Regions from separate parts of the Rhizobium sp. Root1204 genome, predicted to be linked through region 2. Evidence: riboswitches for the same ligand, from Rfam matches in the RefSeq annotation. Region 2 holds a riboswitch; each other region holds the start of a gene.
What was found. Region 2 has a riboswitch for cobalamin ahead of nrdH (glutaredoxin-like protein NrdH). Riboswitches for the same ligand answer to the same signal wherever they lie in the genome.

Region 1 (4,069 bases), on a different contig from region 2:
GTCGCAAGCTACGAAAAAGGGCTTGCCGACATCAAGAACCGGATTGGCGAGGTCAAGCAACCCGTGCGCGTCTTTGTCTATGATTCCGGCACCGGAAAACCGTTTACATCCGGACGTTTCGGTATTCCAACCGCGATGATCGAGGCGGCCGGGGGCATCAATATCATGGAAGACGTGGAGAAAAGCTGGACCGAAGTGTCCTGGGAACCGGTAATCGAGCGCAATCCGCAAGCGATCGTCATCGTCAATTACGGCGACGTGAGCGCCGAGCAGAAGATCGCCTTCATGAAGGAAAATCCCGCCTTCAAAAGCCTTGATGCCGTCAAGAATGACCGTTTCGTCGTGCTCGACTATGTCGAAGCCACACCCGGCCCGCGCAACATCGATGCGATCGGCCGCCTCGCTGACGCATTTCATCCCCGCAACATGTAGCCTCCGCGGCCCCTAAACACCCGGCCGGGTGGGCTGATCTGCCCGGCCTTTGCTTTCTGCGGACAAGATGGACCTGACATGACCAGTGGCCGACTTCTTCTGATTGTGACCGTACCGGCAATACTGATCGGCCTTTGTATCACGGCAGGTGTCTCTCTGGGCGCTGCTCCCATTTCGTTCGTCACCGTCTGGTCCATCGTTGTCAACAAGCTGGCCCCGGGCCTGATCGAGGTCACATGGTCGGCAGGCCGCGATAGTATCGTGTGGGATGTCCGCTTTCCGCGCGTCATTCTGGCTGCATTGGTGGGTGCGGGTCTTGCCGTCGTCGGCGCCGTGTTGCAGGCTGTCACACGCAATCCGCTCGCCGACCCGCATCTGCTCGGGGTTTCCTCCGGCGGCGCGCTCGGCGCGATCCTGGCGCTGCTTCACACCGGCCTCATCTTCGGTCTCGTCACCGTGCCACTGTTTGCATTCATCGGTTCGCTTCTCGCCACTATCGCCGTCGTCGCGGTCACGCGCTTTACCGGCCAAGCGGCGGACCGGCTGGTGTTGTCAGGCATTGCGGTCGCCTTCGTTGCGACAGCTCTTGCCAATCTCCTGATCTTTCTTGGTGATCCTCGTGCCGCTCATACGGTTGTGTTCTGGTTGCTGGGCGGCCTGGGGCTGGCCCAATGGCCACACCTCGTCTATCCGGCCGCGGCTCTCGGCGGCTGCCTCATCTGGCTCATCTTGCGCGCACGGGAAATCAATGCGCTGGCCATGGGCGACGAGACTGCCGCAACGCTCGGCATCCCGGTCGTCCGCTTTCGGGCACAGTTGTTCGTGATCACCGCCCTAGTGACCGGGGTGATGGTGGCCTTTTCGGGCGCCATCGGGTTTGTCGGGCTGATGGTGCCACACTTCGTCCGGCTTGCCGCCGGTAGCGACAACGTCCGTGTTATCCCACTGTCGGCGCTCACCGGCGCAGTGGTGCTGATCCTTGCCGATATCGCCTCCCGTGTCGTCATGGCGCCGGAGGACATACCGATCGGCGTGATAACCGGGCTGCTCGGCGGCCTGGCCTTCATTGCAATCCTGCGGCGTTGAACGGGGCCCCTTGAACGGACCATTGCCGCCGCCGATCATCAATGTGATCGTGGCTGCTTTGGAGCCTCAACAGGTTGTCCCGACGGAGACCGGGGTGGCCGACGGCAATGTTCCTTATCATGACAGGTCGCACGGCATGAGAACGCCACTATAGTCTCAAACGTGACTTGCACAACCGGCGCGTGCTCCGTAACAAAAGCGCGACGGTTTCCCGCAAGGGAATCAAAAGGGAACGCGGTGCGGATGTCATGCATCCAATGCCGCGACTGCCCCCGCAACTGTAAGCGGCTAGCTTCCTGTCAACACGCCACTGGGCTCCGCCTGGGAAGGCGATAGGGAGCAGCGAACCGCGAGTCAGGAGACCTGCCGTCAGCCGTTGTCATACGTGAGCACGCTGGGCGGGGTGTCCTGGTGAAAGCCGAATCCTCGTCGCAAAACAATGCGGCGAAGGCGGCTTTGGTCGCGGTGACGTGCAACGTACCGCTGGAGCATTCCACCTTGTTTTCCAAACCTCACGCCATAGGCGCCTCAAAAAGTGCCGCCCTCCGCCTCGATCCCAAGTATCGTCCAATTCGTGCTACCTTACTGTCTGGCAGCGCACTCGCCGCCGTCCTCTTGACGGCGGCGAGTGGTGAAGCGCAGGAGGTCGTGCGAGGTAAAAAGCCACTCACAGACCAGGTCACCGAGCTGGAAACCATCAGGGTCTCCGGCAAGGGTGATCGAGTAGGGCCGGGTCCAAATCTCAAGGCCCGGTCGAACGCGGGTAGTCGCCTCGATCTCACGCCGTTCGAAACGCCTGCCAGTGTCGAGATCGTTGACGGAGACACCATCCGCAAGCGCGGTCAGACCGACGTCAACCAGGCCATCGCACGTAACGGCACAGGCATCACCTTTCTGGGCTCGCCGGGCAATGGGGGTACCTCCCTCGGCATGCGCGGCTTCACCGGCAATGGAGCCGTAGCGCGCCTTTACGATGGTACGCGCTTCTATCCCGCAGCCGGCACCATCAGCTTTCCCTTCGATACGTACACGGTCGATCGCATCGAGATCTTGCATGGGCCGGCCTCCGTTCTTTACGGCGAGGGTGCGATTGGCGGTGCGATCAACATCATTCCGAAGAGGCCGCTTACCGACAGCCGCCGCAATGAGATCGTGACGACGATCGGCACCGACGGCAAGAAAGGGCTGGCCTTCGGCAGCGCCGGGCCGATCAACGACAGCCTTGCCTATAGTCTTGACGTCAGTGCGAGGGATACGCGAGGCTGGATCGAGCGTGGCGATGCGTCGAATCTCGCCATATCCGGGAGCGTCCTCTGGCAGGCCGCCGATGACCTGAAACTCACTTTTTCCCATGACTACGGCGACACCGAGCCCACCGCATATTTCGGTACCCCGCTTGTCGATGGGAAACTGGACAAACGCCTGCGCAAGCAAAACTACAACGTCGCCGACGCACTCAACCGCTACCAGGACAACTTCACTCAGATCAAGGCCGAGTGGCAGGCTGCGGAAAATCTCACTCTCAACAGCACCAGCTACCGCATCTCGAGCGACCGCCAATGGCGAAACGTCGAGAGCTACCTCTACCAGCCAGCGACCAAAACGGTGTTGCGAAGCGACTACATTGCCGTCCACCATGATTATGAGCAGTACGGCAACCGCACGGATTTGGTGCTCGACAGCACAGTTGCCGGTATGGACAACAACACCGTCATTGGCTTCGACGTAAACCGCATTCGCTTTGCGAACACCAACAACTCACCCTATCCGGGCGCCTCAACTGTCCCTTCCATCGATTTCGATCCAGGTAAATTCATCGGGCCAGACAACCTCCTCACGAACAACCGCAGCACGGTCTGGCAATATTCACTGTTCGCCGACAACAGGCTGGCGCTGACGGATCAGTTCTCGATCGTTGGTGGTCTGCGTTACGACAGCCCCACCGTGAACCGCTCCAACCCCCAGACCGGCGTCGCTTTCGAGCGGACTTACGATTCGCTGAACTGGCGGGTGGGTACGGTCTACAATCCACACCCCGACGTGGCGCTCTACGCACAGTACTCCGCGGCATCCGAACCGATCGGCAACCTTTTGTCGCTGTCGGATGCGCAGAAGGATTACGCACTCCCCGAGGGAGAACAGTATGAAGTTGGGGTCAAATACAGTTTTCTGGACGACCGAGCCGAAGCGACATTTTCGGCTTATCGTATCGTCAAGACGAACGTATTGGCCCGAGACCCCAACAACCACACCATCATCCGTCAGATCGGGCAGCAGTCGTCCCAAGGCATAGAGGCGGCAATCGGACTGGAGCTTGATGGAGGATGGCGCATCGATGCCAACGGCACCATTCTAAAGGCTGAATTCGACAACTATATTCAGGCGAGTGGCGATTTTTCCGGCAAAACGCCACCCAATGTGCCCCGCTTTGCCGCTAATTTCTATGCCTCCTGGGACTTCGCTGAAAACTGGATGGCGCAGGCCGGGGTCCACTATGCCGGCGAGGCGTACACCAACAATGCCAACACGGCGACACGGCCGGCATATGCTG
Region 2 (4,069 bases):
TAGGTCACCGTGTAGAAATACATGTTGGTGAAATCGACACCTTCGTCCGAGCCATAATAGATGCGCTCGCGGGCGAGATAGCCGTGCAGGTTCATCTGGCCAAGACCGATGGCGTGGCTATCGTCATTGCCCTTCTCGATCGATGGAACCGAGGAGATGTGGCTCATGTCGGAGACGGCGGTCAGCGCCCGGATCGAGGTCTCGATGGTCTTGCCGAAATCGGAGCTATCCATCGCAGCTGCAATGTTCAGTGAGCCGAGATTGCAGGAAATATCCTTACCCATGGTCTTGTAGGACAGGTCATCATTGTATTCGCTGGCTTCGCTCACCTGCAGGATTTCCGAGCAGAGATTGCTCATTGTGATGCGGCCGGCGATCGGGTTCGCCTTGTTCACCGTGTCTTCGAACATGATGTAGGGGTAGCCGCTCTCGAACTGGATTTCCGCCAGCACCTGGAAGAATTCACGCGCCTTGATCTTCTTCTTGGAGATGCGGGCGTCATCCGCCATCTCGCGGTACCTTTCCGTCACCGAAATTTCGGTGAACGGTACACCATAGACGCGCTCCACGTCGTAGGGCGAGAACAGATACATATCCTCGTTGTTCTTCGCCAGTTCGAAGGTGATATCCGGCACGACAACGCCGAGCGACAGCGTCTTGATACGGATTTTCTCGTCGGCGTTTTCGCGCTTGGTATCGAGGAAGCGCATGATGTCGGGATGATGGGCGTTGAGATAGACGGCCCCTGCCCCCTGGCGCGCGCCGAGCTGGTTGGCATAGGAAAAACTGTCTTCCAACAGCTTCATCACCGGAATGATGCCGGACGACTGGTTTTCGATCTGCTTGATCGGTGCACCCGCCTCGCGAATGTTGGTGAGCGACAGGGCCACGCCGCCACCGCGCTTCGACAGCTGCAGCGCCGAATTGATGCCGCGGGCAATACTCTCCATGTTGTCCTCGACCCGCAGCAGGAAACACGAGACAAGCTCGCCGCGCTGTTTCTTGCCGGCATTGAGGAACGTCGGCGTTGCCGGCTGGAACCTTCCGGAAATGATCTCGTCGACCATGTCACGGGCGATCGCTTCATTGCCCTGCGCCAGCGTCAGCGCCACCATGCAGATGCGGTCTTCGTAACGCTCAAGATAGCGTTTTCCGTCAAAGGTTTTCAGGGTGTAGCTGGTGTAATACTTGAAGGCTCCGAGGAAGGTCGGAAAGCGGAACTTCTTCGCATAGGCGTGATCGTAGAGGTCGCGCACGAAGTTGAAGGAATACTGGTCGAGAACCTCGCGCTCGTAATAGCCTTCGGTCACCAGATAATCGAGCTTCTCCCGCAGATTATGGAAGAACACGGTGTTCTGGTTGACGTGCTGGAGGAAATACTGCTTCGCGGCCAGCCGGTCCTTGTCGAGCTGGATCTTCCCCTCATCGTCATAAAGGTTCAGCATCGCGTTCAGCGCGTGATAGTCGACTGCCGTTTCCGTCGCCTTCAAAGGGCGTTCACCGGCGGAAGGAGGAAAACTGTTGAGCGGTTTTGTGCCCGCATTCCGCGTCAAAGTCTCTGAGACGTCCAAAATCGTTCCAATCCGTTTCTAACGTTGGCGACGTCCTCATCGGTGCCCAGAAGCTCGAACCTATAGAGATACGGCACTTCGCATTTGCGTGAGATCACGTCACCCGCGAGACCGAACGTCTCGCCGAAATTGCTGTTACCGGCAGCGATCACGCCCCGGATGAAGGATCGGTTGACCGCATCGTTGAGGAAGCGGATCACCTGTTTGGGAACGGCGCCCCGGCCATCATCGCCGCAATAGGTCGGCAGGATGAGGACGAAAGGCTCGCGTACATCGGGCGTTTTCGCGCCACTGCTGACGGGAATACGGGCCGATTTCAAACCGAGCTTGGCGACGAAACGATGGGTGTTTTCCGACAGACTGGAATAATAGACGATCAGCCCCATCGCTCGTCAGACCGTACTCAAGAAAGCGCGCTGATCTTGTCCGGCCGGAATCCGGCCCAATGGTCTTGGCCGGCAATCACGACCGGAACCTGCTGGTATCCGAGACCGATCACCTTTGCGAAGGCGTCCTCGTCCTTGGAGATGTCGATGACCTGATAGTCGATGCCTTCGCGATCGAGCGCACGGTAGGTCGCGGTGCACTGGACGCAGGAAGGCTTGCTGTAAACGGTAATGTTCATGATTTTCCTCGTGATCTGTCGTGTTGCTAGGCGCACGAAAGGGCTCCGAGCCGCTGCACGCGGATCCGATCGTGTGGTTTTCATTGCGAGCTGGCGATCAGGCTAGGCGTGTACCGCCGATCGCGATCCCGCATCTCGTGGTCTGCGAATTCGATTGACTGACATGCCTTCACCCCGAAGCCTTTTTTTGGCGGACATCGGAAGAACGCAACACAAAGCGGAGCCATTCCGCTGCACATCACGCGACCTTCCGGACACCCCGCCCGTGGACGTTTTGTTTAAGGCAGGTCTCCTGGCTTGCGGGTCGTGGCGCCTGTTCCGTCTTCCCGAAGATCGATGCCTTCAGTGACTTGAAATGAAACAGGTACTTGCCGCTTACAGTTGCGGGGGCAGCTCCGGTTTTGCCCGGCCAAAATGGCTGAACGCACCGCATTCCCTCTTAGCCTCCGAATCTTGCGAGTCAGAGGAACCTTGAGCACTAGATATAGTATACGGCGTGAGAACAACGTCAATGTGTAGGCTTCGGAAACATGCCTCCTGGCACATAATTTTTCCGGCATTGCGGATAATGGGGCGTTAATACCGGGTCACAGGAATTGCAAAAGGCCCGGAGCATCGCCCCGGGCCTTCGATATTCCAGGATATTGCGAATGCCGATTTACTCGGCAGCGGCAACCGCGCGGCGGCGGCCGATGGTGGCCTGGGTGAGCAGCAGCGCGCCAACGGCGCAAAGCGCGATGCCCATGGCCATTGGGACGGCGGTACCGTCGAAGAACACCGATGCGATCACCATGGCGACGGCGGCCGTGACGAAATGCAGCGTGCCCATCAGCGACGATGCCGTGCCGGCAATCTCGCCGTGATCCTCCAGCGCCAGCACCGCGCTGGTCGGAATGACCAGGCCGAGGAAGCCGTAGCCGACGAACAGGAACGCGGCCATGACCGGAAGCTGGTTGAAACCAAAGCTCATGACGATGGCCATCGCAGCCATGGTCAGTGCAAAGGCCGTTACGGCAATCCGCATGACGCGGACAAGCCCAAAACGCTCGCCGAACCAGCCGGTCGCCTGCGATACCGCGAAGAACGACACGGCATTGATGGAGAAGGCGAAGCTGTATTGCGTCGGCGTCAATCCATAATAATCGATCAGCACGAAGGGCGAGTTGGCGAGATAGACGAGGAAGCTGGAAATACCGAGCCCGCCGATGAAGGTCAGCGTCAGGAAATTCTTGTCTCTGAGCAGCCGGCCGTAAGCCGCCATGGCGCTGCGCAAACCGCTTTCGGCACGATGTTCCCTAAGGCGGGTTTCCTGCAATTGCGTCGCAAGGAGAATGAGGCCGATGAAGGCGGCGATCATCACGGCCCAGAACACGCCACGCCAGCCGTAGAATTCGATGACGGCACTGCCGGTCAGCGGCGCCAGGATTGGCGAGATGCTGAAAACCAGCATCAACAGCGACATCAGCCGTGCGGCCTGCACGCCGGTATGCATGTCGCGCACAATGGCGCGCGGGATGACCATGCCGGCGGCCCCGCCGATGCCCTGCAGGAAACGGAAGGCGATCAGCGTTTCGATATCGCTCGCCAGCGCGCAGCCGATGCTGGCGAGCGCAAAAATGCCGATGCCGATGTAGAGCGGCGCCTTGCGGCCCCACATGTCGGACAGGGGACCATAGACCAGCTGCGACAGCGCGAAGGAAATGAAGAAGGCGAGCAGGCTGAGCTGCACGACGTGGTTTTCCGCGCCAAAATCCTGTCCGATCGACGGCAGCGCCGGCAGGTACATGTCGATGGCGAAAGGACCGATGGCTGATAGCAGGCCGAGGATGAGGGCAGTCCGGAAGAAGGAGGACGTCATGGGATCGTCTTTCAG
Region 3 (4,069 bases), on a different contig from region 2:
TCTGATCCTGCACCTAGCCGGAGCCCCTATGGCCAACAAGAAATCCATGCCGACCGACCTTGCCCTGCGCATCGCCACCGCCATGCATCAGATGGGCATCGATGCCATCCCCCGGAATTACGAACTGGTCTACGAAGCCTATGGTGGCGCCAATCCGGACCTGGTGCGCGACTTCATTGCGCTCGGCAAATACAAGTCGCAATCGGCGCTCGACGAACTTGGCCGCAAATATCTGCCGCATCATCATGAAGCCAGCGTATTGGCGCGGTCGACGACGATCGTGCGCGACGAGATGAGCAATTTCATGAACCTCTTGTCGCGTGAAAAAGACCAGCTCGATGATTATGGGCGGCTGATCAGCGAGGCAACCAAGGCGCTGGTCGTTTCCGGCGGCGAAAGCCAGATGGCGCTGCAGAACTCCATTCAGGCTCTGAAGCGGGCCACCGAGCGGCAGGTGTCGCACAATGCCGAAATGGAGCAGAGCGTCACCGCGCAATCCACCGTGATCGCCGGAGTGCAGAAAGACCTTGCCGATTTCGAGGCGCGGAAATTTTCCGATGCGGTCACCGGGCTCGCCAATCGCCGGGCCTTCAACAAGGCGCTCGCCAAGGTCTACGCTGATCCCGATCTGCCGCTTGCTTGTGGTATTGCCGTTGCCGAGCCCGATACCAGCCGGCGGCTGTCGGGAGAACAGGCGGCCGCATTGGCCGAACCGCTTGCCCGGCATATCGGTGGCATTATCCAGCAAGCGTTTCCCTCAAGCGAACTGGTCGCCCGTTTCGACGGAACCCGTTTCGGTTTTCTGGTGGGGACGGGTGAGGAACGGGAAGTGGTGCGGCTCGTGGCGCTGCTGCGCTCGGCCCTGCGCAGCACGCATTTTACGCATCCGAAAACCGGGCGCGATCTCGGCTGTGTCACGCTATCGGTCGGCATCTGCATGTCGGATGACGCCACCAATGCCTTCGATCTCGTTAATACGGCCGAAAAGGCGCTCGCCAGGGCGCAGGGCAAAGGTGGCGATCAGACGATCGTGCATGGCGCCGAGAGTGAGCCGCTGCCCGGGCGAGACTGGCTGATCTACAAGCAGTGATCAAAGGCTACCGATGATCTTGCGGAGCTCTGCATTGCGGGCGCCGAGCAGAAGCACGTTCTTCAATGCCTCCTTGGGGTCGCGGGTGCGAAACAGCAGTCCGTTGTCATGCACCGCACGGTTGACGGTCAACTTGCCGGCCTCTGCGTCCATCTCCGTCGCCACCGCGAAATACATCCGTGAATAGCCAAGCTTGATCTTCTCGAAGAAGTGCTGGTCGTCGCCGATATCGGAAAAGAAATTGGCAATATAGAACGACCAGCGGACGTCCTCGAACTTGGCGAATTTCGTCCGCGCGGCCGTGACATGGCAATAGCCGAGATGCGGGCTATCGGCCAGCGTCCGGTGAAAAAGCAGTTTTGGGAAGCGGATCGACCGGTGAAAGCTGTTGATCCGGTCATGTGTGACGGAGCCGGCCGTTTCCAGTTTCTTGCCGGTGCGGGCAGCGACTTCCTGGTGGGTCAGGTAGCGCTTCTCGGCCGCGCTCCATTGCTGCTGGTGCCGGTTGATCCGTCCTGTGCGCAGGAATTCGGTATAGACCGCGGCCTTCGGCGATGGTTCCGGCTTCTTGACCACAGCGGTATCGAAATATCTCAAGTTTGACATCGGCCTGTACCAGACTGCGGGTGTGTCGACAAAACACACCGGGACGGAATCGCTTATGAGCCAAAGCTACTGCGTTATGGTTAATGCAGTCTTGCTGGCTGTCAGCCTTTTGCCTCGACCGTGTGCGATGGCGATGGCAGTGTTTTCGCCGTGAAGTGTCGCAAAAGGGCTGCATCCGTGCCGATTGCCGAAGCGCTGGGCGGAAAACCGGATTTTTGCTTCAAATTCAGCCGATCACATTGTTTCTGCTTATAAAATAGTCAGGTTGACGGCGACGCCACGCAATATTTTCCGTGTCGTCTTTCTGGAATCGGATGTCGTTAACTGGCGGCTGTTTTCCAAGGTCTGAGGATTAGATGAAGACACTCAAGGTGCCGCCTTTATAGGGAAGGGCGGAGAATTGGGAAGCCGGTCGAAATCCGGCGCTGCCCCCGCAACGGTGGTGGAGCGAAACCTCGGCAAAAGGCCACTGGAGAAATCCGGGAAGGCGCCGGGACAGTCCGCAAGGACAGCTCCAGAGCCCGGAAACCAGCCTTGTGATGAAATTGATATCTGGGTTGCGGCGGGCAGCCGGAAGGAGAACCACATTAACCACGCGCTCTCCCGGCGCGGCGGTGGTTCCTTTCCTGCCTGCTGCCACCGTAAAAGTTGGCGAGCACAAGGAAATGACCATGGATCTCCGCAGCGAAGTCCTCCGAAAATTGATGAACCGCCGTGACACACATAGTCTCGAGCAGGCCTTCTATACCGATCCCGATCTGTACAAGCTCGACATGGAGCAGATCTGGTACAAGGACTGGCTGTTCATCGGCCACGATTGTGAAATCCCGAAGGCGGGCAATTATTTCACCGCCCAGGTCGGCGAATATCCGGTTGTTATCGTACGCGACCGCACCGGCACCGTCCGCGCGTTGCACAATTCCTGCCGCCATCGCGGCTCGCGCGTCTGCGCCGGCGCCAAGGGCTCATCGGCCAAGCTTGTCTGTCCCTATCACCAGTGGACCTACGAACTGGACGGCAAGCTCCTGTTTGCGCGCCAGATGGGCGAAGACTTCGACAAGAACCAGCACGGCCTGAAACCGATCCATTGTGAAACCATCGGCGGCTACATTTTTATCTGCCTGGCCGACGAGGCGATGGACTTCCAGCCGATGCGCGACATGGTCTCGTCCTATCTGACGCCGCACAATCTCAAGGACACCAAGGTGGCCTTCGAAAGCACGATCATCGAGAAGGGCAACTGGAAGCTCGTCTGGGAAAACAACCGCGAGTGCTATCACTGTGCGGCGAACCATCCGGAACTCTGCCGCACCTATCCGGAGGCGCCGACGGCGACCGGCGTGCAGGGCGCCAAGGACGATCCGGTCATCGCCGCCCATTGGGCGCATTGCGAAGCGTCGGGTTTGCCAAGCGAGTTCAAGATGGATCAGAGCGGCCAGTTCCGCGTCGCCCGCATGCCGCTAATCGAGGGTGCGGAAAGCTACACCATGTCCGGCAAGCGCGCCGTCAAGCGCCAGCTTTCCGACGATGTCAGTCAGAGCCATATCGGCACGCTGCTGCTGTTCCATTACCCTAGTACCTGGAACCATGTGCTGGCCGATCACGCCATCACCTTCCGCGTCCTGCCGCTTGGTCCGGAACTGACCCAGGTCACCACAAAGTGGCTGGTGCACAAGGATGCCGTCGAGGGAGTCGATTACAACCTTGAAGAATTGACCCATGTCTGGACGGAAACCAACGACCAGGACCGCCAAATCGTAGAGGAAAACGCCTTCGGCATCCGCTCGCCCGCCTATCAGCCCGGACCCTATTCGCCGGAGCACGAAGGTGGCGTGATGCAGTTCGTCGAATGGTACACCAACTTCATGCAGGGCCGGCTCAAGGGCATTGCGACGTCGCCATCTCTGGTTCGGGTTGCTTGACATGACGATTGTTTCCTCCTTCCGGCACTTCGACGAGCTGCAGCCGTTCAACGATCGCCAGCAATTGCTGGAGTGCATTTCCGTTACCGCGGAAGGGCCGGACGTGATGACGTTCGGCTTCAAGGCGGACAAGGACAGCTGGTTCCGTTATCTGCCGGGCCAGTTCGTCACACTCGAACTGCCGGTGACGCCGGACGATCCGGTGATGCGCACCTACACCCTGTCCTCGACGCCGTCGCGGCCGTTTTCGGTGGCCGTGACCGTCAAGGCCCAGGCATCCAGCATTGGTACACGCTGGATGTTCGACCACCTAAAGCCGGGCATGAAGCTGAAGGCTTTCGGGCCGCTCGGCGATTTTTCCTTCGTGCGTCATCCCGGTGAAAAATATCTGTTCATCTCCGCCGGTTCCGGGATCACGCCGATGATGTCGATGACCCGCTGGATGGCCGAT

Region 1: another riboswitch for cobalamin. It lies ahead of ASC96_RS12875 (TonB-dependent siderophore receptor); the one in region 2 lies ahead of nrdH (glutaredoxin-like protein NrdH).
Region 3: another riboswitch for cobalamin. It lies ahead of ASC96_RS19705 (aromatic ring-hydroxylating dioxygenase subunit alpha); the one in region 2 lies ahead of nrdH (glutaredoxin-like protein NrdH).

Annotation. Positions count from the first base shown of each region.
Region 1 is NZ_LMCZ01000011.1:27,356-31,424, forward strand. It holds gene ASC96_RS12865 (ABC transporter substrate-binding protein) at 1-432, shown strand, start outside; gene ASC96_RS12870 (iron ABC transporter permease) at 511-1,518, shown strand; cobalamin riboswitch at 1,706-1,904, shown strand; gene ASC96_RS12875 (TonB-dependent siderophore receptor) at 1,930-4,069, shown strand, end outside.
Region 2 is NZ_LMCZ01000044.1:36,114-40,182, forward strand. It holds gene nrdE (class 1b ribonucleoside-diphosphate reductase subunit alpha) at 1-1,571, opposite strand, end outside; gene nrdI (class Ib ribonucleoside-diphosphate reductase assembly flavoprotein NrdI) at 1,550-1,957, opposite strand; gene nrdH (glutaredoxin-like protein NrdH) at 1,975-2,196, opposite strand; cobalamin riboswitch at 2,461-2,685, opposite strand; gene ASC96_RS30605 (multidrug effflux MFS transporter) at 2,855-4,054, opposite strand.
Region 3 is NZ_LMCZ01000023.1:227,870-231,938, forward strand. It holds gene ASC96_RS19695 (diguanylate cyclase) at 29-1,090, shown strand; gene ASC96_RS19700 (DUF6656 family protein) at 1,091-1,696, opposite strand; cobalamin riboswitch at 2,049-2,248, shown strand; gene ASC96_RS19705 (aromatic ring-hydroxylating dioxygenase subunit alpha) at 2,368-3,618, shown strand; gene ASC96_RS19710 (hybrid-cluster NAD(P)-dependent oxidoreductase) at 3,620-4,069, shown strand, end outside.